DNA from 2 places in the Chromobacterium sp. ASV23 genome. Region 2 is predicted to be linked to the other one. Evidence: riboswitches for the same ligand, from Rfam matches in the RefSeq annotation. Region 2 holds a riboswitch; the other holds the start of a gene.
The links. A riboswitch is a leader RNA that binds a small molecule or an ion and turns the genes downstream of it on or off. The one in region 2 is predicted to bind glycine.
Positions count from the first base shown of each region.

Region 1: it holds a riboswitch for glycine, as region 2 does, so the genes downstream of both, JHD59_RS07550 (trimeric intracellular cation channel family protein) here and gcvT (glycine cleavage system aminomethyltransferase GcvT) in region 2, are expected to answer to the same signal.

Region 1 is NZ_JAELTR010000012.1:47,294-62,838, reverse strand. It holds gene JHD59_RS07565 (M20 aminoacylase family protein) at 1-447, opposite strand, end outside; gene JHD59_RS07560 (LysR substrate-binding domain-containing protein) at 549-1,448, shown strand; gene modA (molybdate ABC transporter substrate-binding protein) at 1,535-2,278, shown strand; gene JHD59_RS07550 (trimeric intracellular cation channel family protein) at 2,346-2,960, opposite strand; glycine riboswitch at 3,100-3,197, opposite strand; glycine riboswitch at 3,202-3,288, opposite strand; gene JHD59_RS07545 (DUF3141 domain-containing protein) at 3,719-6,259, opposite strand; gene JHD59_RS07540 (GNAT family N-acetyltransferase) at 6,392-6,937, opposite strand; gene JHD59_RS07535 (LysR substrate-binding domain-containing protein) at 6,980-7,921, opposite strand; gene JHD59_RS07530 (FMN-dependent NADH-azoreductase) at 8,028-8,636, shown strand; gene JHD59_RS07525 (ABC transporter substrate-binding protein) at 8,686-9,480, opposite strand; gene JHD59_RS07520 (ABC transporter substrate-binding protein) at 9,520-10,350, opposite strand; gene JHD59_RS07515 (FMN-dependent NADH-azoreductase) at 10,446-11,093, opposite strand; gene JHD59_RS07510 (GNAT family N-acetyltransferase) at 11,096-11,533, opposite strand; gene JHD59_RS07505 (MarR family winged helix-turn-helix transcriptional regulator) at 11,607-12,074, shown strand; gene JHD59_RS07500 (aldehyde dehydrogenase) at 12,093-13,583, opposite strand; gene JHD59_RS07495 (VOC family protein) at 13,630-14,022, opposite strand; gene JHD59_RS07490 (cupin domain-containing protein) at 14,049-14,594, opposite strand; gene ald (alanine dehydrogenase) at 14,809-15,545, shown strand, end outside.
Region 2 is NZ_JAELTR010000038.1:3,051-18,595, reverse strand. It holds gene JHD59_RS14970 (ABC transporter substrate-binding protein) at 222-1,805, opposite strand; gene JHD59_RS14965 (bifunctional diguanylate cyclase/phosphodiesterase) at 1,935-3,929, opposite strand; gene JHD59_RS14960 (bifunctional 2-polyprenyl-6-hydroxyphenol methylase/3-demethylubiquinol 3-O-methyltransferase UbiG) at 4,134-4,778, opposite strand; gene gcvP (aminomethyl-transferring glycine dehydrogenase) at 4,992-7,844, opposite strand; gene gcvH (glycine cleavage system protein GcvH) at 8,026-8,412, opposite strand; gene gcvT (glycine cleavage system aminomethyltransferase GcvT) at 8,478-9,566, opposite strand; glycine riboswitch at 9,608-9,706, opposite strand; glycine riboswitch at 9,721-9,813, opposite strand; gene JHD59_RS14940 (amino acid permease) at 9,990-11,273, opposite strand; gene gluQRS (tRNA glutamyl-Q(34) synthetase GluQRS) at 11,594-12,490, opposite strand; gene fdxA (ferredoxin FdxA) at 12,583-12,906, shown strand; gene JHD59_RS14925 (STAS domain-containing protein) at 12,997-13,311, opposite strand; gene JHD59_RS14920 (PAS domain-containing sensor histidine kinase) at 13,361-14,515, opposite strand; gene JHD59_RS14915 (chemotaxis protein) at 14,694-15,545, shown strand, end outside.

The DNA.
Region 1 (15,545 bases), on a different contig from region 2:
AAGCATGGCCGGCGCGCCGCCCAATCCTTCTTCCGCCGGTTGAAAAATCAGATGCAGCGTGCCGTTGAAGCGCCGGGTTGCGGCCAAGTATTGGGCGGCGGCCAGCAGCATGGCGGTATGGCCGTCGTGGCCGCAGGCGTGCATCTTGCCAGGCTGGGTGCTGGCATAGGAGAGGCCGGTCGCTTCCTGGATGGGCAAGGCGTCCATGTCGGCGCGGATGCCGAGCGCGCGTGATCCTGCGCCTGCGCGCAGCGTGCCCACCACGCCGGTCTTGCCGACGCCGGTTTGCACCTCATAGCCCCATTCGCGCAGCTTGGCCGCGACCAGTTCGCTGGTTTGCTGCTCCTCGAACCCCAGCTCCGGATGAGCGTGTATTTGGCGGCGCAGCGCGATGAACTCGTTTACCTTGCCCAGGATTTCCGGGAGGATGAAGGGATCGTTTGCCATGGTTTGCTTTCCGTTGATGTGAGGGTGCCGAACCATGCTAGGCAAAACTATTTGCGCTGAATAAGCACAAATATTGATAGCCATAACCATGAGTTATCCACGTGAGTCAACTCAAGCAACATCAACTGCGGGCCTTGGTCGCGGTGGCGGATCACGGCAGCATCAATGCGGCCGCGCGCGCGCTGTACGTCACGCAGCCTGCCATCACCAAGGCGCTGCGCGAATTGGAGACGGAGCAGGGCGTGCCCTTGTTGCTGCGCAACTCCTGGGGCGTGACGCTGACAGAGGCCGGACAGACGCTGCTCGGCTATGCGCGTCTGGTGATACGGGAGCTGGAGAGGGCGCAGCAGGAAATGGATCGGCTGCGCTCCGGCCGCGAGAGCAGCCTGCGCATCGGCCTGACCCCGCTGGCCGGTTTCGAGATTTTGCCGCAGTCGTTTGCGGCCTTTCGGCGCGCCATGCCGCAGGTGCGGGTGGATTTCCTGGAGCAGGATGGGAAACAACTGCTTGAGGGCCTGCGCAGCGGGCAGCTGGATTTCGCGCTGGGTGCCTTCTCCGCGCCGCCAGACGATCCATTCGTGCGGGTGGAGCGGCTGTGCGAATCCCCATCCGGCTTTGCCGTCCGCGCGGAAAGCCCGTTGCGGCATGCCACCGCGTTGGCGGAATTGCGGCAGGCGGAGTGGCTGCATACTGATCAGAGCGGCCAGTACGAAAGCTTTGTGCATGGCATGTTTGCGCGCGAAGGACTGGCGCCGCCGGAACGAGTGACTTGCTGCACGTCCAATGTCTTGCTGTGCGGGCTGCTGATGACGATGGATGCCGTGGTGCCGATGTCCAATCAGGCCTTGCAGGCCACTCTGACGGCGCAGCGTTTTGTCGAGCTGCCGCTTAAGCAGCGGCCGCCGAGGCTGAGCCTGTTGCTCTTGGTGCGGGAGGGCGCGCTGCTGAGCCGGGCCGCGGAATGGTTCATCGCCCGCATTCGCGAGGCGCAAACCGTTTGAATCGGTTTCGGCCATGCCGACTTTGGGTCTTTTTTTGTTCGCAACGCATGCCCTATGCTGAATCGTGAAGTTTCAGGGAGCGCATCATGCCGAAGATATTGGCGGGGTGCCTGCTGGCCTGCGCATGGGCCTTTGCCCATGCCGCGCCGGTCACGGTGGCCGCCGCCAGCAATACTGAGCCGGCGCTGAATGAGATCGTCAAAAAATTCACGGCAAAGACTGGCGTAACGGTAAAGGTGGCTTATGGTCCCGCGGTGGCGCTGGCCTCGCAGATTGCCAATGGCGCCGCGTACGAAATCTACATCTCGTCCAGCGACGAATATACCCATAAGCTGCAGATGCAGGGGCGCTGTCTGGAAGAACCGCGCATCTTTGGTTTGGGTTCCCTGGTGCTATGGTCGCTGGCGGCGGATTTTCATGAGAGCGGCTGGCTGGAGTGGCTGCGCCAAGGCAGAGGCAAGATCGCGCTGCCGGATCCCGAGTCCAGCATTTATGGCCAGATGGTTTTATACAGCTTGAATCATTACCAACTAGCGGAACGCCTGCGCCCGCGTTTTGTCAGGGCGCCGGATGTGGCCCATGCCGCCGAAATGGTGGCGTCCGGCAAGGTGGCGGGCGGTTTCGTTTCCAAGTCTCAGGTGCTGGAGCGCTCACGTTTGGGCAAGGGGCATTGGGTAGAGATTCCGCCGGATAGTTACCCGACTATCCGGCAGACGGTGGCGCTGCTGACGCCGGCGGCAGGCCATCCGCAAGCCCGGCAATTGTTCGATTACCTTTTCAGTCCCGAATCGCAGAAAATCTGGCGCGCGTATGGCTATGCCAAGCCGTGAGGCGCGAATCATGAGCCATGGCTTGCGATGCGTGATGCAAAACACCCCGCGAAAGCGGGGCGGGGTGTCAGTGATGATCGTGGCGGTAGGCGAAAACCGGCAACTGCCACTCGCGCCACAGCGCGGTCATTCGCAGCGCCAGGCCGAAGGCGAAGCTGGCGGCGATGTTCCAGTCGTGAGCAACCTCCAGCGCGTTTAATCCCAGGTAGAGAATGGCCACCAAGAGCGATACGCTGGCATACAGCTCGCGACGGAACACGATGGGCACGCGATTGCACAAGACGTCGCGCAGAATGCCGCCGGCAATGCCGGTGATCATGCCGGCCATGACCACGATGACCGGGTGATAGTGCATGCCTAGCGCCACATCGCAGCCGATGATGGTGAAAGCCACCAGGCCCAGCGCATCCAGCACCAGGAATAACCGGTTCAGATGGCGCATGAAGCGCGCGGCCAGCACGGCGGCGATGCCGCCGGCCACCACCAGCAACACGTACTCCGGGTGTTGCGTCCAGCCTATCGGGTAGCGGCCGAGCACGATGTCGCGCACGGTGCCGCCGCCCAGCGCGGTGAGGAAGGCGATGACGGTGACGCCGAAGATGTCCATGTGGCGGCGGCCCGCAGCCAGCGCGCCGGTCATCGCTTCCGCGGTGATGGCGATCAAATAGATCAGGCTCAGCATGGCAAGCTCCCGCGCGCGGTGGCGGCGGATTGGCGTGAAAAAGGGAAAAGAGCGTCTACTGGCGCGGCGGGCAAAAGCGCGCGGCCGATGGCGGGTGCGGACAAGGCAGTCTCCTGGGTGGATTCCGGGTTGCGGAACAGCCTCTCCCCTTGTCCTTTTACCTGAGAGTTGCATGGCCGGCGGCCACTTGCCCCTTCGGTGGACCGCTCGCGGCGGCCTCTCTCCAATCGGCTTGAATCAATGGTGCACTGCGGTACTGCTTGCCTGAGCGATTATGGGAGTTTGCGTCTTCGGCGGGGGCGGCGCCCCTCTCTCCCGCAGCGCGTCAAATATTAGCCATTGCTGTTTTAATAGTCAATATTTAGAACCTATTGATGATCATTTTCCTGCATGGACCAATTGCGGCGGAGGGATGGCGCAGAGTGGATGGGATCAGTAGAAGCGACGCCAGGGGCTGTTGACGTTTGGTGAGTGGATCGCGTTTGAGCCGATTTGGACCGGAGGCAAGGACTGGGCAAAGCGGCCTCCGGCCCAAAGCGGCCAAACCCGCAGGGCCGGGTGCCTTTCGCGCCGACTCTTCGTTGTTCCGCGCTGGCAGAGAATGACTATGCGGCGCGCGAAACGCCTCGATTCGGCGCTAAATGCGCTCCGGCGCGACCGCTCACCAAACGTCAACAGCCCCTAGCCAAACCTGCGAAAGCGTTTGAGGTGGGTTGGCGATAAAACCGGAGCGCCTGTCGGCGCCCCGGCATGGTGCGTCAGGAGTCCTTCTGCTGCTTGGCGGCGGCAGCCGGCTTGACGGTTTTGACTGCGGCAGGCGCTTGGCCGTTGGCCTTGGCCGCGGGCTTGCGGGCTGGCGCAGGCTTGGCTGGCGCGGCAGCTGTTTGAGCCTCGGCTTTTACGGTTGGGGCGGGATGGGCTGCGCCTGGCTTGGTCGCCGGTTTGGCCGCCGCCGGTTTGCGCGTGGAGGTGGTCTTGGCTGGCGCCGGCTGGATTTCAGACTTGGCCGTCGGAACGATAGCTTTGGCGGCAGGGGACTGAGCCGGAGCCGGAGCCGGCTTGACTGCAACCGTTTCCGTCGCGCGAGGGGCGGCCGGCTGAATCGCGGCCTTGTCCAGAATGGCCTGGCGGTCTTGTTCGGACAGACCAAGCACATTCGCCGCCTGTTCCAGCCGTTGCTGTTGCTCCGCAGGAATGTCATGGCGATTCACCAGCAGCAGGTCGCGCACCAGCATCCAGGCCTGGTGGCGGATGTGCTGGTCGGGCAGCAGCGTGCTCAAGCCGTTCAGCGCGCGCTGATGATCGGCACGCACCAGGGCGACCTGTTTGCGGACGGTAGCCTTCAGCTGCATCAGCGTCAGCGGATATTCGCGCTGCACGCCGCGCATGGTGCGGCGGATGGCGTTGAACGGCCGTTCATCGATGACGCCCATGCCGATGCCGACATAGACCAGCAGCCGGATGAAGCCATCAGCCAGCGTGCCTTGTTCGAAGCTCGGGTCCAGCGCCTCGCGCTTCAGGCGCGCCAGCTCGCGGCTTTCCCAGGTGAGCGCCTGCTTGCGCTCTTCGCCGGCGGGCTGCACGCCTATCAGCGTGGCCAGTTGCGGCGATTCGTAAATCCCGCGGAATAGTTGTTCCTGGGCGGCGTCGCGCAGGTCGCGGTAATGATCCAGCGACTGGACGATGAAGTCAGACATCCGCTCCTGCCACTGCCACAGCGGATTGTCCGCGGAAACCGGGCGGCGTTGTTCGCGCACCTTGGCGGCGAGTCCGGGCAGCCACCACAGCCAGGGGTTCTTCGGCGAGATCAGCGTGCGTTCGAAGCGGGCGGGATGCAGCTCGCGCAGCAGGCGGGCGCTGGCCTCGTTGCTGAAGGCGCGCACCACGGGGGACAGATAGCGGTCGTACACGCCCTGGTTGATTTCGGAGACGCGTTTCACCACCTCGAAAGCCTGCTCGTCTTCGCGGCCGTCATCCAGCGCCAGGATGTCGGATACATCGCGGGCTTCGAAACGGATGATGTAGCGGCCTTCGATGTATTCCTGGCCCGGCGCGTCCGGGGCGATGTCTTCGATGATGGCTTCGTACAGGCCGGGCGCCAGCACGTCGATCAGGTCCAGCGCGTTGGCGAACTCGCTGTGCTCCTTGTTGGCCACGCCGGCGGACACGAAGATGCCGAGGTGCCCCACTTTGTTGTGCAGGCAGTAGACGATGGTCTGCTCGTTGTTGCGGATGTCCTCGACGCTGTCGTACAGGTCGGCGATCCAGTTCAGCGCCTGCTGCGGCGGGGTGATGTTGTCGCCCCAGGAGGCGAACACCATGATGGGCGAGCGGATGTTGCGCATGTCCACGCGCATCGTGCCGTCATGGCTGGTGATCTTGCCGTGGACCAGATCGTTGCCGACGAACAGCTTCTGGGTGATCCACTCCATCTCCACCTTGTTCAGCAGGTAGTGGCCGCCCCACCAGCGTTCGAAATCGAGATAGCGTTGCGGCTCGGTATCCACCTTGGAGTACAGATTGTAGGACTTCTTCCAAAGGGTGTTGGCCGGGTCCAGCTTCTCGAAGTTTTCCACCAGATGGGCGCCGTCGAAGTGGCCGTTGCCCAGGTCGCCGGCCAGCGAGGCGCTCCAGGTGCCGCCGTTCAGGCCACCGGCGTAACGCATGGGGTTCTTGCCGCGCACGCCGGCCCAGTAGGACAGCGGCGAGCCGGCCAGCAGGATCGGGCCAACCAGATCCGGCGCCACCGAAGCCAACATGGCCAGCGCCCAGCCGCCCTGGCAGTTGCCGATGACGAAGGGCTTGCCGTCGCTGTTCGGGTGCAGTTCGTTGACGCGCTTGAGGAAATGGCCTTCGGCCTTGGCCACGCTTTCTATGGTTTGGCCCGGCACAGGTTGCGGGAAGAACATCACGAAGTAGCAGGGATGTCCCTGCTGCAGCGCGATGCCGATTTCGCTGTCCATCTTGAAGCCGCCAATGCCGGGGCCGTGGCCGGCGCGCGGGTCGATGACCACGAAGGGGCGCTTGGCCGGATCGGTGGCTGGGCTGCCCTCCGGCGGCTTGATCGCCGCCAGCGCGTAGTTGGCCGGATCGGGCAGCTCGCGCGCGTCCATGATGATGGTGTAGTCGAACACCAGCACCGGCGGCTTGCCGCTTTCACAGTGTTCCAGATAGGTGGCGCCGCGCTGATACAGCGTGTCCCAATACAGAACACCGCGCTGGCAGGCGTCCAGCCAGTAATCAAACAACGGTTGGGCAAACGGGATTTTCCCGTCTCGAACTGCAGTAGTTGACCACATTGCAACCCCTTGCGTTTTGATGAGTGGAAACGGTGTGCGGCCAAGGCAACGGCCTTGGCTGCCACTGTACTCGTTATCTGCTGCAATGCAATAAATGCGAATGGTCTTGAGGCGATGTGTGGCGCGCAGCCATCAGCTTGTTGCACTGCAACTATTGTTTCGAGTGGCAGAGGTCGACAGAGTTTCCAGCGATTTGACCATCACCACGCTGCGATAGGCTTTGTCCGGCCATTGCAGCGGGGCTTCCACGCGGTAGCCGCGCCGCTGATAGCGGCGGACCAGGTGGGTGGCGTCCTGGGCGGTATCCAAGCGAATGGCGGCGCAGCCTTGCGTTCGCGCCCAGTTTTCCGCCGCGTCCAATAGTCGTTCGCCCAGGCCGTGGCCTTGCCATTCCGGCGCGACGGCCAGTTGCGACAGCACGGCGCCGTCGGGTTGTCGGAATTGCAGGCAAGGCGAGTTGAGTCGGGCGCGATGCACCGTGACGGTGCCGGCCAGCTGGTTTTGGTGCCAGGCCAGCAGGCAGTGGCCGCCCTGGATGCGGCGGCGGGTCACGTCGGGGCTTTGATCCACCGCGGTGTAGCGCAGCCCCATCGCGGCCAGTTGGGCGTAGGCGTGGTGCAGCAGATCGGTCAATTGTTCTATCGAATCGGATTCGGTTAAGGGTCGCAGCGTGAACATGGGAAGGTTTCTTCAGGGGGCGAGACCCTCATGAAGCAAGCGTCATGCCTGGTGGAGATGGGGCCGTCCCCAGTCGCCGGCCATTTCCTCGCTGATCAGGTCTTCCGCGATGAAGTCCAGAAAGGCGCGGACGGCCGGCGACAGGCCGCGGCGGGTAGGGAAGGCCGCATGCAGGATGCCCCAGGGAAAGTCGTATTGCGGCAGAATATGGCTAAGCCGTCCATCGGCCAGCGCTTGGTGGCAGACATTGGTGGGCAGCGCGGCGATGCCGATGCCGGCGATGGCGGCCTGCAGCAGCACGATCATGTCGTCGGTCATCAGTCGGGGCGCATCGATGTGAATGGTGTAGGTCTGGCCGACATTGTCCAGCAGCACCCACTGGCCGCGGCCGTCCGGCCGGCTCATCGTCAGCGCGGGCAGCGCGGCCAGCCGCTCTGGCGCTTGCGGTTCGCCGTGCTTTTCCAGGAAGGCGGGGCTGGCCACCAGGATGACCCGGCTCTTGCCCAAGGTGCGCACGACCAGGCTGGCGCTGTCTTCGATGACGTTGCGCACCCGGAGCGCCACGTCCACCCCTTCCTCGATCAGGTCCACCCTGCGGTTGGTGGCCTCCAGCGCCACCCGCACCTGAGGGTGGCGCGCCAGAAAGCGCGGCAGCGCGGCGCTGAGCATGGTCTTGGCCAGCAGTTCCGGGCAGCTGACCCGTATCAGGCCGCGCGGTTCGGCGCTGCTTTGCAGGATGGTCTCATCGGCGGCCTCGGCTTCGGCCAGCATGGCCTGGCAGCGTTGATAATACTGGCTGCCGATTTCCGTCAGCGACAGGCGGCGCGTAGTCCGTTGCAGCAGGCGCACGCCCAGGCGGCTTTCCAGTTCCGCTACCCGCCGCGACAGCGTGGACTTGGGGATGCCCAGCACCCGGGAGGCCGCCATGAAGCCGCCGTGCTCCACCACTTTGGCGAAGTACATCAGATCGTTCAGGTCTCGCATGATTGTCTCGCTGGTGGAACAATGTTTCCGATTTTAGCAGTCTAGTTCGGATTGTTGCTCGTGCTTATCATGCACACATCTCCACCGCACCGCGAAAGACCCGAATATGAAACTGCTGCATCTCGATTCCAGCATCCTGGCCGACAACTCGGTTACCCGCGAATTGTCCGCCGTAGTGGCCAACACGCTGCGTCAGCGTCACGCCAATGTCGAAACCATCTACCGCGATCTGGCGGCCAATCCGATCGCTCACCTGTCCGGCGAAATCGTCGGCGCGCGTTTCGTGCCGGAGACGGACTGGACGCCGCTGCAGCGCAGCGAGGCTGCCTTGACCGATCAACTGATCGAGGAGTTCGTCGCAGCCGACGTGCTGGTGATCGGCGCGCCGATGTACAACTTTTCCATCCCGACTCAGTTGAAGAGCTGGATCGACCGCGTGGCCGCCGCCGGCCGCACCTTTAAGTACACCGAGAACGGCGCGGTGGGTCTGGTGCCCAACAAGAAGGTGATTGTGGTGTCCGCCCGCGGCGGCGTGCACAGCGGCGAGCAGGGCAGCCTGATGGACTTCCAGGAAGATTATCTGGTGAAGGTATTGGGTTTCCTGGGCGTGAGCGACGTCGAAATCATCCGAGCCGAGGCCATCGGCATGGGTCCGGACAAGCGCGCCACGTCGATCCACCTGGCGAAGGAAGCCATCGCCAAGCTGGCGCTGTAACAGCCAATGCAAAGCAGGCCCGGCGCATTGCAGCCGGGCCTGCTTGCGTCTAGTCCAACGGCAACTTCAGCGCCTGCTCCACGCTGGGCTCGGTCAGGTAGCGCCGCATGATGGCGCGCAATGTGCCGTCGCGGTACATCTTGCGCAGCTCGTCCTGCCACAACGCGGCGGCTTGCTGGCTGAAGCGCGCCTTGCTCAGCACGATGCTGCCCGCGGTGATTTCGCTGTCCGGGAAAAAGTCGTGCACCGTCACCTGCTGGGCGGCCTGATGGCTTTGCAGCCAAGGATCGAAGCTGATGGGGTGGCCGAAAGAGGCCGTCACCACGCCGCTGCAGACCATTTTATACAGATCGTCCTCGTTGGCGGCGGTGACAATCTTGTGCTGTTGCGCCAATCCATCCAGAAACTTGTCTTCGGCCGGGCTGTGGCGGTAGCCGCGCACCATGCCCCAGCGCAGGTCCGGCAGCTTGAGCAGCGCATCCAGCGTGGAGACATTCACGCCGCGGTGCAGCAGCACCAGATTCTTGCTGTGATGGTAGACCACCATCCACAAATAGCGTTGTCGCTCCGGCGTCACGGTGGTGGAACTGCCGATGTCGGCCTGGCCTATCTCCAGCAGCTTCAATACGCGCAGCCGCGGATAATCGCCTTCGCTCTGGATGGGGCAATTCAGCCTGCGGGCCAGTTCGTGAAGGATGTCCGGATCATAACCCTTGCCCAAGTGATAGGCGACGCCGAAGTTGTAATAGGCGATGGTCAGCGGACCGCCGGGACAGGCGGGGTTGGGAGTCGATTGAGCGGTAGCCAGCCAAAGCGAAAGCGCGCAGCCTGCAAGCAGTTTCATCGATCACTCCGTGTAGACGAGATGACATTGCCGTTCTTTTCAGTCTAGCGGCAACTGCATCATTTGCTTGGCGGCCCCTTCGCTGAGGTGGCGCCGCAGGATGTTGAGCAGGCTGTCATCCTGATACATTTTCTTTAGCTCCAAATGCCAATGCTCGGCCGCCTCTTGCGAAAACCTTGCCTTGCTCAGGGCCAGGCCGCTGGCGATGGTTTCTCCGGACGGAAACAAATCCACCACGAGGATGCGTTTGGCGACCTGCGGGTCGCGCAGCCAGCGCCCGTAGCTGGTGGGCAGCGAGAACGCGGCGGTCACGATGCCGTCGTCTAGCATGCGGAACAGATCGTCTTCGTCATTCGCCATCACCAGTTTGTTTTCTGCCTTCATCTGCGCCAGCAATTGATCCTGCTGCGCACTGTGTCGGTAGCCGCGTATGGCGCCCCAGCGCAAGGCCGGGTCGCGCAATAGCTCCGGCAGCGCGCGCGCATGGATGGACGGATGCAGCAGCACCATGTTTCGGGTGTGGTTGTAAGGGAAGATCCAGGCGTAGGCCAGCCGATCCGGCGTGGCCAGGGTGGAAGTGCCAAGGTCGATCTGGCCGCTTTCCAGCATCTTCAGCGCGCGCAGCCGCGGCAGCTCCGTTTCGCTGGCTATTGGGCAATGCAGCCGCCGGGCCAGCTCGCGCACCATGTCTACGTCGTAGCCGTTGCCGTCGCGATAGGCGACGCCGAACTTGTAGAACCCCACGCGTAGCGGGCCGTTGGGGCAGGCCGGATTGGGCGCGGCGTGGCTGGGGAGGGCCAGCAGGCACGAGGCCAGCCACGCCACGGCAAGGTTAGAGCGAATGCGATTCAGCGAGGCGATGGCGTGCATGAGTCCCGAACCCGTGCGGCGACCTGTTCCGTGCCCATGGGATGCGGGCACGGCGATGCCGCGTTGTTATTCCTCGCTGATTATAGTCAAGCCGATTACGCTGTCGCGCGATAAGCCGCGGCTGCGTTGTGGTAGCGTCTGGACTGCCGCTCCACCCATTGTTCCGTCGCCTGGGCTGCCGCTAGCAAGGCTTTGTCGCCGCGTTTCAGCGATTCCAGCTGCAAGATGGATACATCGTTCAGGCCCATGGTGGCCAGCGCGCAGCGCAGATACGGCGTCAAAAAGTCGGGCTGCCAATCCGGTTTGGACTGCATCGGCCCGCCGCTGGCCACGATGACGAAAACGGGCCGGTTGTTCAGCAGGCCGTGTTTGCCATCCGGCCCGCCGCGGAAGGTTCGGCCGGGGCGCATCACCAGGTCCAGCCAGACTTTCAGCGCGGCCGGCACGGTAAAATTGTGCATGGGCGTGGACAGGATTAAGCAGTCGCAGGCCTCCAGTTCGGCAATCAGCTGTTCTGATAGCGCTAACGCCTGCCGTTGCGCATGGTTGCGCGCGTCTTCGCGCATCAGACTGGCTTCGACAAACTCCCGGTTGATGGCATGGAGCGGCAGCAAAGAGAGATCGCGCTCGATAAGGGCGGGCGAGCCGGCCTGCGCCAGCCGCGCGGCCAGCAGCTTGCCGGCCTGGAGGCTATGAGAGTCGGCGCCATTTGGGCTGGCGTTGACGTGCAGAATGCTTGGCATGTTCAGTCCTCGCTTAGTGGCTGCATAAAGCGCAAGGCGGTGGCGACCAGGCCCTGGCGATAATAAAAGCGATGGCCCAGGGTGTTGGACATCGGCGTGTCCAGCAACAGCTTGGCGCAACCATGGCTGCGGGCCAGCTGTTTCAAATGGTTCATCAGGGTTTCGCCCAGGCGTTGGCCGCGGCAGCGTTCATCGGTGACGAGGTCGTCCACATACATGTGCCGGCCATGCACCAGGTTTTCCATGGGACGCCAGCCGGCCAGGGCGGCCAGCTCGCCGTCGCGGTATAGTCCAAGCAGCCGGTAGCCTTGACGGGTCTGGCGCTGCCAGCGCGCGACCAGCTCATCGGCATCCATGAGGTGGGGGCGGAATTGCCGCATCAGCGCAAAGCTGGCGCGGACTGTTTCTGCGGTGTCAATGTCACGGATTTCAAGACGCATGGCTGGTGTCCTGTCGGTATCGTGGTTAATATCAGAGTTCTTACATCATGCAAAATATCAGAGCTTTGATATTATGATCAAGTCATCAAGGGCGGCGTTGCCGGAGCCGGGCGAGGGCAAGCGCGGCGAAGACGGGCATATAGGCTATCTATTGCGTCAGGCCGCTGCGGGCCAACATTTGCGGATGGAGCGCGCATTGGCGGATTTGGGCGTGACGCCGCCGCAGTTCGTGGTGCTGACGATGCTGGCGGCCTATCCCGGACATTCCAATGCGGATTTGGCGCGGCTGGCCTTGCTGACGCCGCAAACCGTCAGCGTCATCGTGGCGAATCTGAAAAAAGCCAGCCTGGTGGAGGCCAGACCGCATGCCAGCCATGGCCGCATCGTGCAATTGCAGTTGAGCGCCAAGGGGGAGGATTTGCTGATGCAAAGCAAGGCGCGGGTGCGTGAGCTGGAGGCGCGCATGCTGGAGGGATTGTCGGCAGTGGAGGAGCAGACGATACGACGTTGGTTGGCGAGGCAGGCTGCCGGCCAGGACTGAGCCTGGCCGGCGAGCAGCTTACAGCTTGATCAGGGTGCTCTTCAGTTCGGTGTATTTTTCCAGCGCATGCAGCGATTTGTCGCGGCCGTTGCCGGATTGCTTGTAGCCGCCGAACGGGAAGTTCATGTCGCCGCCCTCGTCATAGCAGTTGACCCAAACCGTGCCGGCGCGCAGGCGGCGCGACACTTGGTGGGCGGTGCTGACGTCGGCAGTCCATACCGCGGCCCCCAGGCCGTATTCGGTGTCGTTGGCGATGCGGATGGCTTCCTCGACATCATCGAAGGTGATGACCGACAGCACCGGGCCGAAGATTTCCTCGCGGCAGATGGTCAGGCTGTCGCTTGGGCAGTCGAAGGCCGTCGGCTCGATGAACAGGCCCTTGTCGGCGTGGGCCGCCTTGCCGCCCAGCAACAGGCTGGCGCCTTCGCTCAGACCTTTGTCGATATAGCTCAGCACCTTGCGGTACTGGATATCGTCGACGATGGCGCCCATCGACGTGGCCGGGTCCAGCGGATCGCCCGGATAGTAGCCGGCGGCGGCCTTTTTGAATTCCTCCAGAAAGCGCGCCTTGATATCGCGATGGACCAGCACGCGGGAGCCGGCGGTGCACATCTCGCCCATGTTGTAGTAGATGGCGCCGGCCGCCGCGCGCGCGGCGCGGGCCAGGTCCGGGCAATCCGGCAGGATGATGTTGGGCGACTTGCCGCCCAGCTCCAGCCAGGCGCGTTTCAGATTCGATTGCGCGGCGTAGCCGGCGATCAATTTGCCGACAGCGGTGGAGCCGGTGAAGGCCACGCAGTCCACGTCCATGTGCAGCGCCAGCAGGCGGCCGACATCCCCGGCGCCGGGCAACACCTGGAAGATGCCGTCCGGGATGCCGGCTTGCTTGGCCAGCCCCGCGACGCGGATGGCAGTCAGCGGCGATTTTTCCGATGGCTTGACGATGACGGCGTTGCCGGCGGCCAGCGCCGGGCCGAACTTCCAGCTGGCCATCAGAATCGGGAAATTCCACGGCACAATGGCGGCCACCACGCCGATCGGTTCGCGCGTCACCAGGCCCAGCAGCTTGGGATCGACCGGCGCCACTTCGCCGCCGATCTTGTCTATCGCCTCGGCGAACCACTCCACGCAATAGGCCGCGCCAGGCACATCCACCGTGGTGGTGTCGCCGATGGGTTTGCCGGCGTCCAGGGTTTCCAGCAGCGCCAATTCGTCGGCATGTTGGCGGATCAGCGCGGCGAAGCGTTTCAGAATGCTGCCGCGCTGGCGCGGCGCCAGTCCCGACCAAGCGCCGGAGTCGAAGGCGCGGCGCGCCGCCTTGACCGCGGCTTCCACCTCGGCTTCGCCGCAATGGCTGATATCGGCCAGCTTGGCGCCGGTGGCGGGGTTGACGCAATCGAAGCGTTTGCCGTCGGCGGCCTCGCGGTAAGCGCCGTCAATGAAGGCGCGTCCTTCTATTTGCAGTTCTGCAGCAAGTTGTTTCCAGTCAGCATGTGTACTGCGGGACATGGGTTTCTCCTCTTGTGTGGTGCTGCTTTGCGGTTGTGGTGCGGATTCAGGCGGAAATAGGGCTGCAAAGTTCGATCAGCGTGCCGTCGGGGCTGCGCAGGTAGGACACGGTCTGGCCCCATGGTTTCTGGCTTGGCGCCGCCAGTTCCACCGCCCCGCATGCCAGCGCGAGTTGATGCGCGGCCGCCACCTGTTCGGTGACCAGACCGATTTCCATGCCCAAAGGCTGGGCGGTGTCGCTGGCGCGCACGTGGCCGGCGGGCAGGTTCATCGCCGCTAGTTCGTGGCTGGCGAAGGAAAGGGTGGTGTCGCCGGTGTCCAGCTCGCCATACGCGCCGGATTCATGCAGGAATTTCTGTTTCAGGCCGAATGCCTGCTCGAAGAAGCGCAGCGAGGCCGCGACATCTGGAACGTAAACGATGGTGTAACCCAGCTTCATGCACTTCTCCATATGTTTGCAGCGAATCAGAAGGTTGGCGGCGAGCTGGCGCTCACCACTTCGCAGATGTCGTCGCCGACGTTGCGGAAACGGTGCGGCAGTTTGCTGTCGAAGTAATAGGCATCGCCCGGCCCCAGCACCCGGCTGTCTGCGCCTACGGTGACTTCTATGCTGCCGCGGATGACGACGCCGCCTTCCTGGCCTTCATGCATCAGCATGTCCGGGCCGGTATCGGCGCCGGGGACGTAGCGCTCGCGCAGGATGGCGATGTCGCGCTTGTCATGGCCGGTGCCGACCAGCATCAGATTGATGTCCTCGTTGCCGAGATTGGGCAGCTCATCCGCCTGGTAGAACACGCGCGGCTGCGCGGGTTCGGCGTCGAAGGTGAAGAATTCCGCCAGCGTGATCGGCAGGCCTTCCAGTACTTTTTTCAGGGAGCTGACGGACGGACTAACCCGGTTTTGCTCGATCAGCGAGATGGTGCCGTTGGTGACGCCGGCTCGTTTGGCCAGCTCTCTTTGCGACAAGCCGAACCTTGTCCTGACCATTCTCAAGCGCGCGCCGACATCCATTCTTCCTGCTCCATCAGTATGTTAATAATTTTAGACATTATGCGGCATTGTACCGCACCGACGGGGAAACCTGCTTGCTGCGTCGCAAAATCAAATATCTTTGCAAGGGTGAGGTTTTATAGTCAGAATCAGTTTGAAAGGGCAAGCGCGATGTGAATTTTCTTAAACGGCTGTTGCCAGTTTGCCCATGAACCAAATGAGTTTGGAGGCGACTATGTTGATCGGCGTTCCGAAGGAAATCAAAAACCACGAGTATCGGGTGGGTCTGACCCCGTCCGGTGTCCGCGAGTTGGTTGCAAACGGGCACAAGGTACTGGTGCAGACCCACGCTGGCTTGGCCATTGGCTTTACCGACGAGCAGTACATTCAAGCCGGCGCTTCCATCGCCTCCAACGCGGAGGAAGTGTTCGAGCGTTCTGAAATGATCGTCAAGGTCAAGGAGCCGCAGCCGGTGGAGTGCCGGATGCTGCGTCCCGGCCAGGTGCTATTCACTTATCTGCATCTGGCGCCGGATCCTGATCAGACCAAGCTGCTGATCGAGTCTGACGCCATCGCCATCGCTTATGAAACGGTGACCGACGAGCGCGGCGGCCTGCCGCTGCTGGCGCCGATGTCCGAGGTGGCGGGGCGTATGGCTATCCAGGCCGGTGCCCATGCGCTGGAAAAAGCCCAGGGCGGCCGCGGCGTGCTGCTGGGCGGCGTGCCGGGCGTCGCCCCGGCCAAGGTGGTGGTGATAGGCGGCGGCGTGGTGGGGCTGAACGCCGCGCGCATGGCGATGGGCGCCGGCGCCGACGTGACCATTCTGGATAAGTCGCTGACCCGCCTGAAAGAGATAGACATGGTGTTCGGCGGCCGCATCAAGACCCTGATGTCCAACGGCGCCAATATCGACGACAGCATCCGCGACGCCGATCTGGTGATCGGCGCGGTGCTGATTCCGGGCGCGGCGGC
Region 2 (15,545 bases):
CAACACAATACTACCAAAATCAATGGCGCTGCATGCAAGCGGATTTTGCAGCGCAATGCGCTGCCAGCAGGGGAGATCAGGCGAGCGGCGCGCAAGATCGGACGGCCGTGGCGCAGAGGATGCGCCCGCTTCGGCCTGCCCGCCTTGCGCGCCGGCAAGGAGTCATCAAAAAAGCGACTGCTCTATTTCAAAAAATCGCTTTCCGACCAATGCCGCGAAAACTATTTTACCGCCGCCGCGGAGAAGTCGACCCGGCCGTACGGATTGACCGCAAAGCCGCTGACCTCCTTGCGCGCCAAGACATAGGCCGTGGGATGCGCCAGCGGCAGCCATAGCGCCTGATCGTGGATGAGGCGCTGCGCCGACTGATACAGCTTGCCGCGCGCCTTGAAGTCAGCTGTCTTCTTGCCGTCGCTGATCAGCTTGTCCAAACGCGCATCGCAATAGCGGGCGAAATTGGTGCCGGACTGCACGGCCGAGCAGGAAAACTGCGGGGTCAGGAAGTTGTCTGGATCGCCGTTGTCGCCGGCCCAGCCCATGAACAGCATCTGGTGCTCGCCGGCCTTGCCGCGCTTGATCAGTTCGCCCCACTCCAGCACCTGTATCCGCAGGCGGATGCCGACCTTGGCCAGATCCGCCTGCAGCATTTCCGCGCCGGCCTTGGGGCTGGGGTTCAGCGTGCTGCCGCTGGGCCGGACCCAGACATCGACATCGAAGCCGTCCGGATAGCCGGCTTGCGCCAGCAGCTTCTTGGCCCGCGCCGGATCGTACGGATAAGGCTTGATGGCTTTGTCGTAGCTCCAGGTATTGGGCGGATACACCAGATTGGCGGCAATCGCGCCATTGCCGAACACCGCTTTCAGATAGCTGGCTTTATCGAAGGCCAGATTGATCGCCTGCCGCACCTGCGGATTGTCCAGCGGCTTCTTCTGGCTGTTGAAGGCAATGAAGGCCGTCATGAAGGCCGGCGTCTGCCACACCCGCAAGCGGGCGTCGGTCTGCGCCGACTGCACGTCCTGCGGCTTCGGCGACAGCGCGATCTGGCATTCGCCTGCGCGCAGCTTCTGCAAGCGCACGCTGGAATCCGGCGTGATGGCGTAGATCAGCGCCGATACCTTGGGCTTGCCACCAAAATACGCCGGGTTGGGCTGATAGCGCACCAGCGCGTCCTTGACGAAGCTCTTGAGGATGAACGGCCCGGTGCCGATGGGCTTGCTGTTCAGTTCGGCGGTCTTGCCTGCCGCCAGCAGCTGCGCCGCGTATTCGGCAGAATAGATGGAGGCGAAGCCCATGGTCAGACTGGAGAGGAAAGTCGCTTCGGGGTAGTTCAGCTCGAAGCGCACGGTTTGTGCATCCAGCTTGCGCACGGCCTTGATCAGCTTGGGAAACTGCATGGCCTGGGCGTGCGGATAACCGGCCGGCGCGGTCTTGTACCAGGGATTGTCCGGATTCAGCATGCGGTCGAAGGTGAACGCTACATCGTCCGCGTTCAGCTTGCGCGTGGGCTTGAAGTAGTCGGTGCTATGGAAGGCCGCGTCGGTACGCAGATGAAAAGTGTAGGACAGGCCATCCGGACTGGCCTCCCAGCTGCGCGCCAAGCCGGGGCGCAGCTTGCCTGCGGCGGCATCGTATTCCACCAGCCGGCTCATCAGCACATCGGCGGAGGCATTGGTGGTGACCAGGGAGTTGTATTGCACCACATCGAAGCCTTCGGGGTTGGCGTCGGTACAAATGGTGAGCGGCTTGGCGGCCATGGCGCCTAGCGGCAACCAGGCCGCCAGCAGGGCGGCGGACAGAACCTTCATGGCATTCTCCTTGCGGCGCCCGTCAACATGCCGGGCGCATGATTCGCAATAGGTTAAGCCAATCCGGCATGAAAACCAACGAATTAATCAGGCTAAGAAAATAAGCCCATGTTCGATTCGCCGGCTCGTCTACATCACCAATTGCGCGAACAGATTGGCCGGCAAGGCCGGGCTGCACAAGAAGCCCTGGTACTCCTGACAGCCACGCTCCGCCAACCAGCGCAGTTGCTGCGACGTCTCCACGCCTTCCGCCACCATGTTCAGTCCCATCATGCGGCATAGCGTGGTGATCATCTCGGCAATGGCCGGCCGCCGTTCCAGATCGGCGACAAAAGAACGGTCTATCTTCAGCGAGGTCAACGGGTAGCGCTGCAGATAGGCCAGATTGGAGTAGCCGGTGCCGAAGTCGTCCACCGCGATGCGCACGCCCAGCGCGCGCAGCGACTGCAGCGTGCGCATGGTTTGCTCGTCATCGCCCAGCAGCACCGATTCGGTGATTTCCAGTTCCAGCTTTTCCGGCTGGCAGCCGCTGTCGCGCAAGGCCTGCGCCACCATCTCGGCCAGCGCTGGATCGACGAACTGGCTGGGCGAGAGATTGACCGACACCATCAGATCCAGGCCGCGCTCGCGCCATTGGCGCTGCTGGCGGGCCGCCTGGGACAGGATCTGCCGGCCCAGTTCTCGCACCATGCCACAGTCTTCGCACAAGGGGATGAAGGCATCCGGCATCAGCATGCCGCGCATCGGGTGTTGCCAGCGCGCCAAGGCCTCGGCGCCGACGATGCGGCCGCTGGCCACATCGACGCGCGGCTGGAAGTAGGCGACGAATTCGCCGCCGTCCAGGCCGCGCCGAATATCGCGCTCCATCGCCAGCTGCGCCTGGCTGCGCTCTTCCAGCGCCGGCGCGAAGAACATCAGATTGTTGCGGCCGGCGTCCTTGGCGGCGTACATGGCCAAGTCGGCGTGGCGCATCATCTGTTCAATGTCCAGCCGCCCCTCGCCGCACACGCTGATGCCGATGGAGGCCGAAACGCTGATGTCCATGCCGCCCAGCCGCATCGGCATCGCCAGGCTTTGTAAAATTCGAAGCCCCAAGGCCTCCGCCCGCTGCGCCACATCCGGCGCCGCCAGCATCACCAGGAATTCGTCGCCGCCCAGGCGGGCCACTTTCTCATCGTGCCCCAACAATTGCGACAGGCGCCCGCTCATGCGGATCAGCATTTCGTCGCCGCTGGCGTGGCCCAGGGAGTCGTTGACGTTCTTGAAGCGGTCCAGGTCGATGAACATCAAGGCCACCTGGCGGCCGTCGCGCAGGGCCTGTTGCAAATACGGCAGCAACTCGCTGCGAATGCCGTTGCGGTTGGGCAGGCCGGTCAATACGTCGTGATTGGCGAGGAAGCTGGCGCGCGCCTCGGCGTGCTTCAGATCAGTGATGTCCACTTCCGTGACCAGCAGCGCGTCCTGCCCCGATACCCCGTCGCGGCACGCGCGCACGGCGATTTCATGCCAGCGCATACCCTGCCGGGTATGCACCTGGGCCAGCTGCCTGGCCTCGCCGGCGGCCGCCACCCCCTGCTGCAGGGTTTGCCAGTCGCCATCATGAATGAAATGCTGGCGCCAGGTTTCGCTGGTATAGGCCACCTTGGCGCGGGCCGATGGATTGCGGTACAACACCATGCCGGCGGAGTCGTACAGCGTGACCAGCATGGAGGTATGCATCAGCGCCTCGGCGCTGCGCAACGTGGCGGGATCGGTGGACAGCGTATTCTGCGCCTCGCAGAACATCATCATCCGGCCTTCCACCTGAATGCCGCGAAATACGACTTTCAACTGCCGCGGCATGCCTTTGGGGTAAAGCGTCCAGCTCTCGGTGAACACGGCATTGTCGCGTTCGAAATCCTGTTGATACTGGCTGAGCCGCTGCGCCACGGATACCGACATATCGCGCGACATGTCGCGCGCGCATAATTCCTGCAGGCTATCGGCGCCCCACACTTCCAGAGCGGCCGGATTGGCCCAGAATACGCGTTTGTTATCGATATCGAACACCCAAACCGGCAGGCTCAAAGCCTCCAGCATCGGCAAATTGTCTCCCTGCCAGGAGATGACGTTCTTCTTCGGCATGATTGCCGTTAACCTTTTATTTATTCATCAAAAATTCGGCTCGCCGTCTATCGGCAAGGCTTGCCATTGTAGCAAACGAGATCGCCGACGCTGCTGTTATTTTGCGCAGCCGGCATTTTCACCGCCGCAATTTCGGCAAACAGGCGTTTCAGTTGCAGAATGAAAAAGCAGGGCGCTCGCCCTGCTTGAATGATGCGAATATCTTTAATTGATCGGTTTGCGCGCAAACAATCTGGCCATGCTGTGGTGATGAGGCCAGCCATGGCTGAGATCGAGCGCATACTCCTCCTGATAGGCCAAGGCCTCCAGTTGAGAAAACTGCGCTCTCAGTTCGCCGGAACGGTAGTAATGCCGGATATAAGCGGCGGTTTCGCTGGCGCGCCCTCCGCGGCCGCAACAACCCGGATCATCCACTAGGAAGACCGAGGCGAACAAAAAGCCGCCTGGCGCAAGGCCCGATACCATGGCTTGCGCCAATCTGGCACCCGCCTCTTCGTTCAAATGATCCAGCAGGGTATAGGCCACGATGATCTGATAATGCTGCGGCTCGATATCCGCCTCCGCCATATTGGCCAAATCGGCCACGCCTCCGTTGACATCGAGTTGCAACTCGTCGGCCAGCCCGCTCAAACGAGCCACCGCCTCCGCAGACTGATCCAGGCCACGCATGGAAAAACCGCGGCGCGCCAGATACAGGGCATTACGCCCTTGGCCGCATCCCAGATCCAGTCCGACGCCCTCTCCTTTCACATTGTACTTATCCAGATAATAAATCAGGGACAGCGCTGGCCGGTCCCCATAGAACGACGCATTGCTGCGATAAAAACCATCGAAATCCGCGGCACCCATATTTATTCCCCTGCTCACGCACTCCCAAAAACAAGCGCCGACAAGGCAAATCATCGGCAGGTGGAAACTACTTACTAGTAATAGTTCTTATGGGAAATTGTTACTACTTAGATACACATACTAAGTATTTACACCTAAATGATGGCCTGCAAGATAAAGAAAAACCCCGTCAAGCAACGCCGGACGGGGTCGTTTACAGTTAGGAGACGAGTTTTACTGATAGTTGTCGATGCTCGGGCAGCTGCACTGCACGTTGCGATCGCCATACACGTCGTCGATGCGGTTCACGCTCGGCCAGAACTTGTTCTCCAACACGTAGGGCAGCGGGAACAGGCCCTGCTCACGGCTGTAAGGACGGTCCCACTCGCCGGCGATGTCGGCCTTGCTGTGCGGCGCGTTGACCAGCGGATTGTTGTCCGCCGGCCATACGCCGTTCTGCACCTGGTCGATCTCGGCGCGGATGGCGGCCATCGCGGCGATGAAGCGGTCCAGCTCGGCCTTGGGCTCGGACTCGGTCGGCTCTATCATCAGCGTGCCCGGCACCGGGAAGCTCATGGTCGGCGCGTGGAAGCCGTAGTCCATCAGACGCTTGGCCACATCCACTTCGGTAACGCCGGAGGCGGCCTTCAGCGGACGAAGATCGATGATGCACTCGTGCGCCACCCGGCCATTGACACCGGTGTACAGCACCGGGAAGTACTCGGCCAGGCGAGTAGCCAGATAGTTGGCGGACAGCAAGGCGTTTTCCGTGGCTTGCTTCATGCCTTCCGCGCCCATCATGGCGATGTACATATACGAGATCGGCAGGATGGAAGCCGAGCCGAACGGCGCGGCAGAGACTGCGGTCTGCCCCTCTTCCGCGCCCGGCACCGAAGCCACCACGTGGTTGGCCATGAACGGCGCCAGGTGCGCCTTCAGGCCGATCGGGCCCATGCCCGGCCCGCCGCCGCCATGCGGGATGCAGAAGGTCTTGTGCAGGTTCATGTGCGACACGTCGGCGCCGATGTCCGCCGGACGGGTCAGCCCCACCTGCGCGTTCAGGTTGGCTCCGTCCATATACACCTGGCCGCCGTGGGCGTGGACGATCTCGCAGATCTCTTTGATGCTTTGCTCGAACACGCCGTGGGTGGACGGATAGGTGATCATCAGCGCGGCCAGGTTGGCAGCATGCTGCTCGGCCTTGGCCTTCAGATCGGCCACGTCGACGTTGCCGGCCTCGTCGCACTTCACCACCACCACCTGCATATTCATCATCTGCGCGGTGGCCGGGTTGGTGCCGTGCGCCGATTGCGGAATCAGGCAGATATTGCGATGGCCTTCGCCGCGCGACTCATGGTAACGGCTGATGGCCAACAGGCCGGCGTATTCGCCCTGGGCGCCGGAGTTAGGCTGCATGGAGATGGCGTCAAAGCCGGTGATCGCCTTCAGCTGCCGCTGCAAGCCCTCGATCAGCTCCAGATAGCCCACAGTCTGCTCGCGCGGCGCGAACGGATGCATATTGGCGAATTCCGGCCAGGTGATCGGGATCATCTCGCTGGTGGCGTTCAGCTTCATGGTGCAGCTGCCCAGCGAGATCATCGAGTGATTCATCGCCAGGTCGCGGTTTTCCAGCTTCTTCATGTAGCGCAGCATCTCGTGCTCGCTATGGTGGGTGTTGAACACCGGGTGGGTCAGGATGGCCGACTCGCGCTTCAGCGCGGCCGGGATGGCCTCTTTGGCCACGGCGTCCAGGGCAGCGATGTCTGCCGGCTTGCCGGTGAACAGCTCGATCAGCTTAGCGAGGTCCGCCTCGGTGGCGGCTTCGTGGAAAGCCACGCCGAGCACAGTCTTGCCGACACGGCGCAGGTTGTAGCCGGCGGCCAGCGCGGCGGCGTAGATGGCGTCGGCTTTAGGAGCGTCCACTTGCACCGAGTCGTAGAAGCGGTCGAACACCAGCTTGCCGCCGGCGGCTTGCACCGCGTGGGCGAAGATGGCGGCCAGGCGATGGATGCGGGCGGCGATGCGCTTGACGCCTTGCGGGCCGTGATAGACGGCGTACAGGCCGGCGATATTGGCCAGCAGCACCTGGCTGGTGCAGATGTTGGAGTTGGCCTTCTCGCGGCGGATGTGCTGCTCGCGGGTCTGCAGCGCCATGCGCAGCGCGGTCTTGCCCTTGGCGTCTATGGACACGCCGATGATGCGCCCCGGCGCCGAGCGCTTCATCTCGTCCTTGAACGCGAAGTAAGCCGCGTGCGGGCCGCCGAAGCCCATCGGCACGCCGAAGCGCTGGGTATTGCCCAGCGCGATGTCAGCGCCCATTTCGCCCGGAGACTTCAAGGCCACCAGCGCCATCACGTCGGCGGCGACGGCGACGATGCCGCCCTTGGCCTTGACTGCGGCGATATGCGGGGTCAGATCGATCAGATCGCCGGCTTCGCCCGGATACTGGAACAAGGCGCCGAAGTAGTCGCCGTTGCCGGCCTCTTCCGGATGGCCCTGCACCAGCTCGAAGCCGAAGTACTTGGCGCGGGTCTTCATCACGTCCAGCGTCTGCGGCAGCACGCGGCTGTCGACAAAGAAACTGACGGACTTGGATTTGGACACGCGCTTGGCCATGGCCATCGCCTCGGCGGCAGCGGTGGCCTCGTCCAGCAGCGAGGCATTGGCCATTTCCAGGCCGGTCAGGTCGATCACCATCTGCTGGAAGTTCAGCAGCGCCTCCAGCCGGCCCTGGGCGATCTCGGCCTGGTACGGGGTGTAAGCGGTGTACCAGCCCGGATTTTCCAGGACATTACGCAGGATGACGGTGGGCGTCAGCACCGGGTAGTAACCCAGGCCGATGAAGGACTTGTTGACCACGTTCTTGGCTGCGACAGCCTTCAGCGCGGCCAGCGCCTCCGCTTCCGGCTGCGGCGCTGGCAGGTCCAGACGGCGGTTCAGGCGGATGTCGGCCGGCAGAGTCTGGTCGACCAAGGCATCGATGGACGGCGCGCCGATGGCGGCCAGCATCTCGGCGCGCTCGGCGTCATTGGGGCCGATGTGGCGGGAGAGGAATTCGTGACGATTGAAGAGTTCGGCAAGAGACATACAAGACCTTTCTTTTGCCACGGAAACCATGAAAGGACACGAACGGCATGACGCGAAGCCGAAAAGCCGCTCACACTGAGAGAAGCCGGAATAGGCTTTCTGTTATCTTTCGTGTCTTTTCGTGGTTTTCGTGGCTAAAAAACAAACGCCCCTGTGTCTTGCGACTAAGGGGCGTATCACATCAAGCGCCGATTTCCTTGGCGTAGGCGGCGGCATCCATCAGGCCGTCCAGGTCGGACGCATTGGCCGGCTTGATCTTGAAGAACCAGCCCGCGCCGTACGGATCGTTATTGGCCAGATCCGGCGCGCCTTCCAGCTCGCCATTCACTTCCAGCACTTCGCCGGCGATCGGACAGTAGACGTCGGAAGCCGCCTTAACCGATTCCACCGCGCCAGCCTGTTCTTCCTTGGCCAGTACGCTGCCGATCTTGGGCAGCTCGACGAAGACGATGTCGCCCAACAGTTCCTGTGCGTGGGCGGTGATGCCCACGGTCACGGAGCCATCAGCTTCCAGGCGCAGCCATTCGTGGCTCTCGACGTATTTCAGTTCGGCGGGGATATTGCTCATCTTGAAGTTCTCCAGCTTAAGATCGGATCAATGGTGACGGCAGTCGTCGCAAGGACGCTGCCCGATTATTCGAATACTTTCTTGCCGTTACGCACGAAGGGCATCTTCACTACGCGCACATCGGTCAGCGTGCCGCGCAGGTCCACTTGGGCGGCAGCGCCGGTGGCGGCCGGCACGCGGGCGATGGCGATGGAGTGCTTCAGCGTCGGCGAGAAAGTGCCGCTGGTGATCACGCCTTCGCCGACGCCTTCCACCAGGACCTTCTGGCCTTCGCGCAGCACGCCGCGGCCTTCCAGCACCAGACCCACCTGCTTCATTTTGACGCCGGCGGCTTTTTGCGCTTCCAGCGCCTCACGGCCATTGAATTGGCGCTCGGCCGGCTCCCAGGCGATGGTCCACCCCATGCCAGCTTCCAGCGGCGACACGGTTTCGTCCATGTCGTGGCCGTACAAATTCATGCCGGCTTCCAGGCGCAGCGTATCGCGCGCGCCCAGGCCGATGGGCGCGACGCCGACGGCTTGCAATTGTTCGAAGAAGGAAACGGCTTCGGCGGCGGGAATCATGATTTCCAGGCCATCTTCACCGGTATAGCCGGTGCGGGCGTAGAACCATTCGCCCTGCGGCAGGCCCTGGAACACTTTCAGCGCGCGGATGGCATCAGCCAATTCCGGCTTGATGGAACAGACTTTTTCAATGGCCTTGGGGCCTTGCACCGCCAGCATCGCCAGGTCGCGGCGCACCTTGAGCGCCACGTCGAAGCCAGCCTTCTGGGCTTCCATCCAGGCCAGGTCTTTCTCGGTGGTGCCGGCATTGACCACCATGCGGTAGCCATAGGCAGTGAGATAGACGATCAGATCGTCGACGACGGTGCCCTGAGGCGTCAGCATGCCGGAATACAAGGCCTTGCCCTCGAAGCCGAGCTTGGCCACATCGTTGGCGATCAGTTTTTGCAGCCAGGCCTTGGCGTCGGAACCGGTGATGTCGATCACCGTCATGTGGGAGACGTCGAACATGCCGGCGTCGGTGCGGACGATTTCGTGCTCTTTCAGCTGGGAACCGTAATGGATGGGCATTTCCCAACCGGCGAAATCGACCATCTTGGCGCCGGCGGCAATGTGGGCTTCAAACAGCGGAGTACGTTTCGGGGCCGTCATGGCGCGGTTCCTTCGAGAAAAGTGTGGATAGCCTCTATCAACCACACCCCTCTGTCCCTGCACCTGAGATTTTCCGGCCGGATAAGCCGTTAGCCCCTTCGGTGGACGCCGCGCGGGCGCCGCTCTCCAGATTGCGCAAGCCGGCGGCCGCCGGCTCGATGATACAGTCCTTTTGCCTGAGCGATTAGCGGGTGCGCTTGCGCCTTCGGCGGCGGCCGCGGGTGCCGCTCTCTCCTGTATGACTCGCCGATTATGGTGGGCATCTCCCCGCCTTGGCAAGCCGAGTTTATTTCGATGTCAAACAGTCTGAATAAATGTTTCTCAAAGAAAATAAGCGCACATTTTTATCAATAAAAACTATTCGGAAACGAAAAAAGCGCAGGCTTTCGCGCTGCGCTTTGGCATTCATCCCGCTTCCGCCGCTCAATCATCGGCGTGGCGCTCTTTCAACTGCCAGACATAAATCGGCAGGCCGAGCATCAACAACAGCATGCCCCACATCACGATCTCTGCGCCGGAGCCGTAAAGCGCCCACAAGGAATACACAAAACCGATGCCGGCGAAGAAGCCCGGCGCCACGTAATCGCGCGGCGCAAACGCCTTGCCGCGCATCAACATGATGGCGATCAGCGCCATCGAGCAGAACGCGTATGGCAACAAGGTGGTGGCGGTGGCCAGCAGGATGATGAACTCGAAAATCTTCACTCCGCTGTCGCCGCCGGCGTATTTCATCGCCATCAGGATGGTGACCAAGGTGCTGGACAGTACTAGGCCGAAGATCGGCACGCCCGCCGCATTGCGCTGATTGAAGCGGCTGGGAAACAGCTTGTCCTTGGCCGCAGCTGCCGGCACATGCGCCTGCATCAAGCTCCAGCCGTTGAGGGCGCCGAAGCAGGACACGACCGCGCCGAAACCGACCAGCCAATAACCCCAATCCCCCCACATCAACCGGGCCGCATCGGCAAACGGTGCCTGCGACGCTGCCAGCACATCGGAAGGCATCAAGCCCATCAGCGATATCGTGGACAGGATGTACAGCACGGTGGCCAGCAAGGTGCCGATGACGGTGGCCCGCGGAATGGTCTTCTCTGGCTGATCGACATCGCCGGCCGGCACTGAGGCCGACTCCAGGCCGAGGAAAGCCCAAAGCGTCAGCGCCATGGTCGCGGACAGCGAGGACAACAAGGGCTTATGGTGAGGATTGAACGCCAGATTGTCGGTATTCAGGTGGAAAAAACCGATGAAGGTGACCGCCGCCAGCGGCAGCAGTTTGAGCAGGGTCGTCACCACCGCCACCACGCCCGAGCTGTGCGCGCCGCGACTGTTGATCCAGGTAACGATCCAGATCAGACTGATGGCGAAAACGCCAGCCAGCAGTTCGTTATGGCCGAGAACAGGAAAGAACACTTGCATATAGCTGGTGGCCGCCACCGCCAGCGCGGCATTGCCTGCCCATAAGGCGATCCAGTATCCCCAGGCGATCCAAAACCCGGCAAAATCGCCAAAGCCGGCATGAATATAAGCATATGGCCCGCCTTCGCGCGGCAGGATGGCCGACAGGCGGGCGAACACCAGCGCCAGACAGATGGCGCCAGCAGCCGTGATCAGCCAGCCAAGCAAGGAAATGCCGCCAAACGGCGCCAGCGAGGCGGGCAGCAGGAACACGCCGGAACCTATCATATTGCCCACCACCAGGGCGGTGCACATCCAGACTCCGAGCGAGCCTTTTTTGGGGGAAGAACTGTTTTCGCTCAAACCTGATTCTCCATCGCGAACGAAAGCATGGCGCGCCGCCGGTCCGCAACGGGCGTCGTGCATGCGTGAAACAGGCGGACTCACGGCCGACCGCCACGCGTCATGGCTTCAACATAGACGAAGTCAGCGTCTCAGGCGGTGGGGGAAGTGGCGTCGCGCCGAAAAAAAGGGCGCATTAGAACACAGATTTGATGCAAAAACATGTCGCATTACCGATTTTTTTCACAAAAACCGGCATGCGGCGCAAGTCATGCCAAGCCGATGCGAGCCAGTCAGCCGGCACGCAAGCGCAAGGGGCCGCGCGGCACGCTAGCCAGCGACCAACTGGCCAAGGCCCAGCGCCACAGCTCCGCCAGATCGCCGCACTCGTCCGGTGGCGCATGCCCCAGCAGCGTCAATGCGGCACGCAGCTGCTGCGCGGCATCGACGCCGGAAATCGCCGGCGCCAGCGTCTGTTTGGACAATTTCTCGCCGGCCTCGTTGGTCAATACCGGCAAGTGGCAGTAGGTGGGCGCGGGCAAGCCCAGCGCGGCGTATACCGCCAGTTGACGCGGCGTGGACACCAATAGATCGGCGCCGCGGACGATATCATTGATGCCCTGCTCGGCATCGTCCACCACCACCGCCAGTTGATAGGCCCAGAAGCCGTCGGCGCGCAGCAGCACGAAGTCGCCGATGTCGCGCGCCAGATTCTGCCGGTACTCGCCCTGCAGCCTATCGCAGACAACGCTCTCGCCCGGCGCCACCCGCAGCCGCCAGGCGCGGCCTGCGCGGCCATCCGGACAGCCATTGCGGCAGGTGCCGGGGTAGATATAGCCATCCAGCCCGCGCTGCGCCGCGGCTGCGATCTCCTTGCGCGTGCAACAGCAGGCATAGGCATGGCCGGAGGCGATCAATTGCCGCAAGGCATCTCTGTATAGATCATGGCGCCGGCTCTGATAGACCACCTCGCCATCCCACTCGAAGCCAAAAGCCTCCAGCGTGCGCAAAATATCCGCGGCGGCGCCGGGCACCTCGCGCGGCGGATCCAAGTCCTCCATGCGCAGCAGCCACTGGCCGCCGCGCCGGCGCGCCTCCAGATAACTGCCAACGGCGGTGCTGAGCGAGCCCGCATGCAGCAGGCCGGTTGGACTGGGCGCGAAACGGCCCCGGTAAGTGGCTATGGACATCTGAAACGAACGGCTGGAGCGCTTGGCGGGGAATTTCTCGCTAAAATACGATTATCCCTAAATCACGAGCCAGCCTTAAGAAGGATACAAGAATGGCCTACGTTGTAACCGAAGCCTGTATCAAATGCAAATACACCGACTGCGTGGAAGTCTGCCCGGTTGACTGCTTCCGCGAGGGCCCCAATTTCCTGGCGATAGACCCGGACGAGTGCATAGACTGCTCGCTGTGCGTGGCGGAATGCCCGGTCGGCGCGATCTATGCGGAGGACGATTTACCCAAGGACCAAATGGCCTTCATCCAGCTGAATGCGGAACTGGCCAAGAACTGGCCCAGCATCGTCAACCGCATCGACCCGCTGCCGGACCACGCAGACTGGGCGGAGGTGAAGGATAAGCTGCAATATCTGGAACGCTAAGCGTCTCCCACCCGCCTCCTCCAAAGGGCTGGCGGCACCCAATCAGGCGCGGGACCGCCCCAGTCAAAGCCAACCAGGGCGGAGCCGCCCTCAACCGGCTGGGCGAATCGTAAACATCTTGTTGAAACAGGCGATCTCGAAGACCTGCAGCACCGCCTCGTGGCAGTTCACCAGCACCATGGTCTTCTTCTGCGATGCGGCGCGCTCCTTGAGCAACAACAGCATGCCCAACGCAGAACTGTCCAGAAACGGCACCTGGTCAAAGTCGACACGTATTTCCTGCACCGCGGCGTTATCCAGCAGCTCCTGGCTGGCCTGGCGGAAATCCTTGTGAAGATTGAAGTCAAACTGACCAATCAGCATCATCGTGCCGACATTCCCCTCGACTCTAACAATCGGTCTCATCGCTGCCCCTGTTCTATCCCTGATTGATTCGCTGACAAACTTAAACCGTTTATCCGGCCCGCGGTAATTTCAATTCAAAGCAGGCGCCATGCGCCTCCTTGTTGCAACACCTGACATCGCCGCCCAGCTCTTCCGCCACTTTCTTCACGATAGCCAAGCCAAGGCCGGTACCGCCAGGGCGCGACGTGAAAAAAGGCTCGAAAATCCTGTCCTGCACGGCGGGATCGACACCGGGCCCGCTGTCCTCCACCCGGAAAACCACTTCCGACGCCCCGGCCTCTACCCGCAGCCCCACCTGCCCGCCCGCCGGCGTGTATTGCAAGGCGTTTTCCAGCAAGTTGATCAATGCGCCCTGCAAGGCCTTGCGATCCACCAAGACAGTTATGGCAGAAACCGCAGGCGGATGGCAATCGAAATGCACACTTTTGTCATGACACTGCGGCAGCATGATTGCGCAAACGTCATCCAGCAATGCCGCGACATCCAACGGCTCCAGCGACGAAACCTGTCCCCTTACAAAGCTCAGCATATTCTGTATCAAACCTTCCAGAGCCCGCATTCTGGCCAGGCTCTTGTCCACGAAACGCGCCCTATCCTCCGGTCTCGGCAAATCCTGCTTCAGGTTCGCGGTATACAGCATGGCGCTGGCCAAGGGAGTGCGCAGCTGATGGGCCAGAGAAGCCGCCATGCTGCCCATCGACGCCAACTTTTGCTGCCGCGCCAGTTCGCTGGTCAGCTGATGCAGGCGCGAGACATCGTGAATAAGCACAATTCGGCCACCCGATGCCGGTAAATCCTGATATTGCAAGGTCAGACGGCTGCCCTGGCCATCCGACGACAAGGCGTAGGTATCATCCAATTCGCTGCGCTGCAGTTTTTCGAACACCGTATCCCAGCATTCGCCGATATAACAACCGCTTAGCAAGGACTCCGCCGCCAGATTCTGAGCGATCACCTCGCCAGCAGGAGACAACTCCACCACCCCCGCCGGCAAGACTTTCAACAGCAAACCCAAGCGTTCCGCCAGCGCGGCATTCTCGTCTCGTTGTTTTCGCAACTGGTTGTTGGCCTCGTCCAGTTGGGCATTCAAAACATTGACCTGGGCCTCAAGTTGTTTATATGCATCAATGAGTTGACCCGACACGGCGTTGAACTGCTCAAATGCCGCCTCCAACTGCTGTTGATCCTTCAAGCTTGAAACCATGGTAGGCATCGCCTCACTGTCATTTGTAAAAAACACTTAAACGGTATGATAATGGCCAGTCTACGGTGAGCCAACTCGCGGCAGAAGCGGCCGCAAGCAAAAAAAACCGGGAAAAACTCATATCTGGGCGTATAAAGGGAAGTAGTGCGCCATTCCAAAAGATGCTGCGGAGGTTTCTGTGTCAGAGCTTCTCAAAAAAATCGACGCCAGAACCAAACTGGCAGGCACCAACAAGCTGGAAATCCTGCTTTTCTCCTTGGGGCATGATCAGCGTACCGGACGCAAGGAAGTGTTCGGTATTAATGTATTCAAGGTGCGCGAAGTGATGCGCACCCCGGAAATCACCTCCGCGCCGGAAATGCCGTCCTCGGTGGAAGGCATGGTCAGCCTGCGCGGCTCGCTGGTTCCGGTGATCGATCTGGCCAAGTACGCAGGCATCGTCACCAGCAACCGCCCCGAGATCATGATCGTGACCGAGTACAACGGCCACACTCAGGGCTTCCTGGTCGAGGCGGTCGACACCATTCTGCGCTTGGACTGGTCCGCCATGCGCGTGCCGCCCGACATGATCACCAACCGCATGGCCGGCTTGGTGACCGCTGTCACGGAGCTGGAAAACGGCGCGCTGGTGATGATGATGGATGTGGAAAAAGTTCTGGCTGAAACCAGCGTGATCGATGACGGCCACAGCTTCATCAATATCGAGCCGGTCAAGGAAGACCGCCGGATTTTCTTCGCCGACGACAGCGCGGTGGCGCGCAAGCAGATCGAACGCACGCTGGAAGCGATGAATATCCGCTATACCTACGCCATCAACGGCATGCGCGGTTGGGAAGATCTGCAGAAAATGGCCCAACAGGCCGAAGCGGCCGGCCGCAAGCTGTCCGATGAGCTGCATCTCGTCCTCACCGATGTGGAGATGCCGGAGATGGACGGCTATATGCTGACGAAGATGATCAAAAGCGACCCGCGCTTTGCTGGCATTCCGGTACTGATGCACTCGTCGCTGTCCGGTTCATCGAACCAGAAG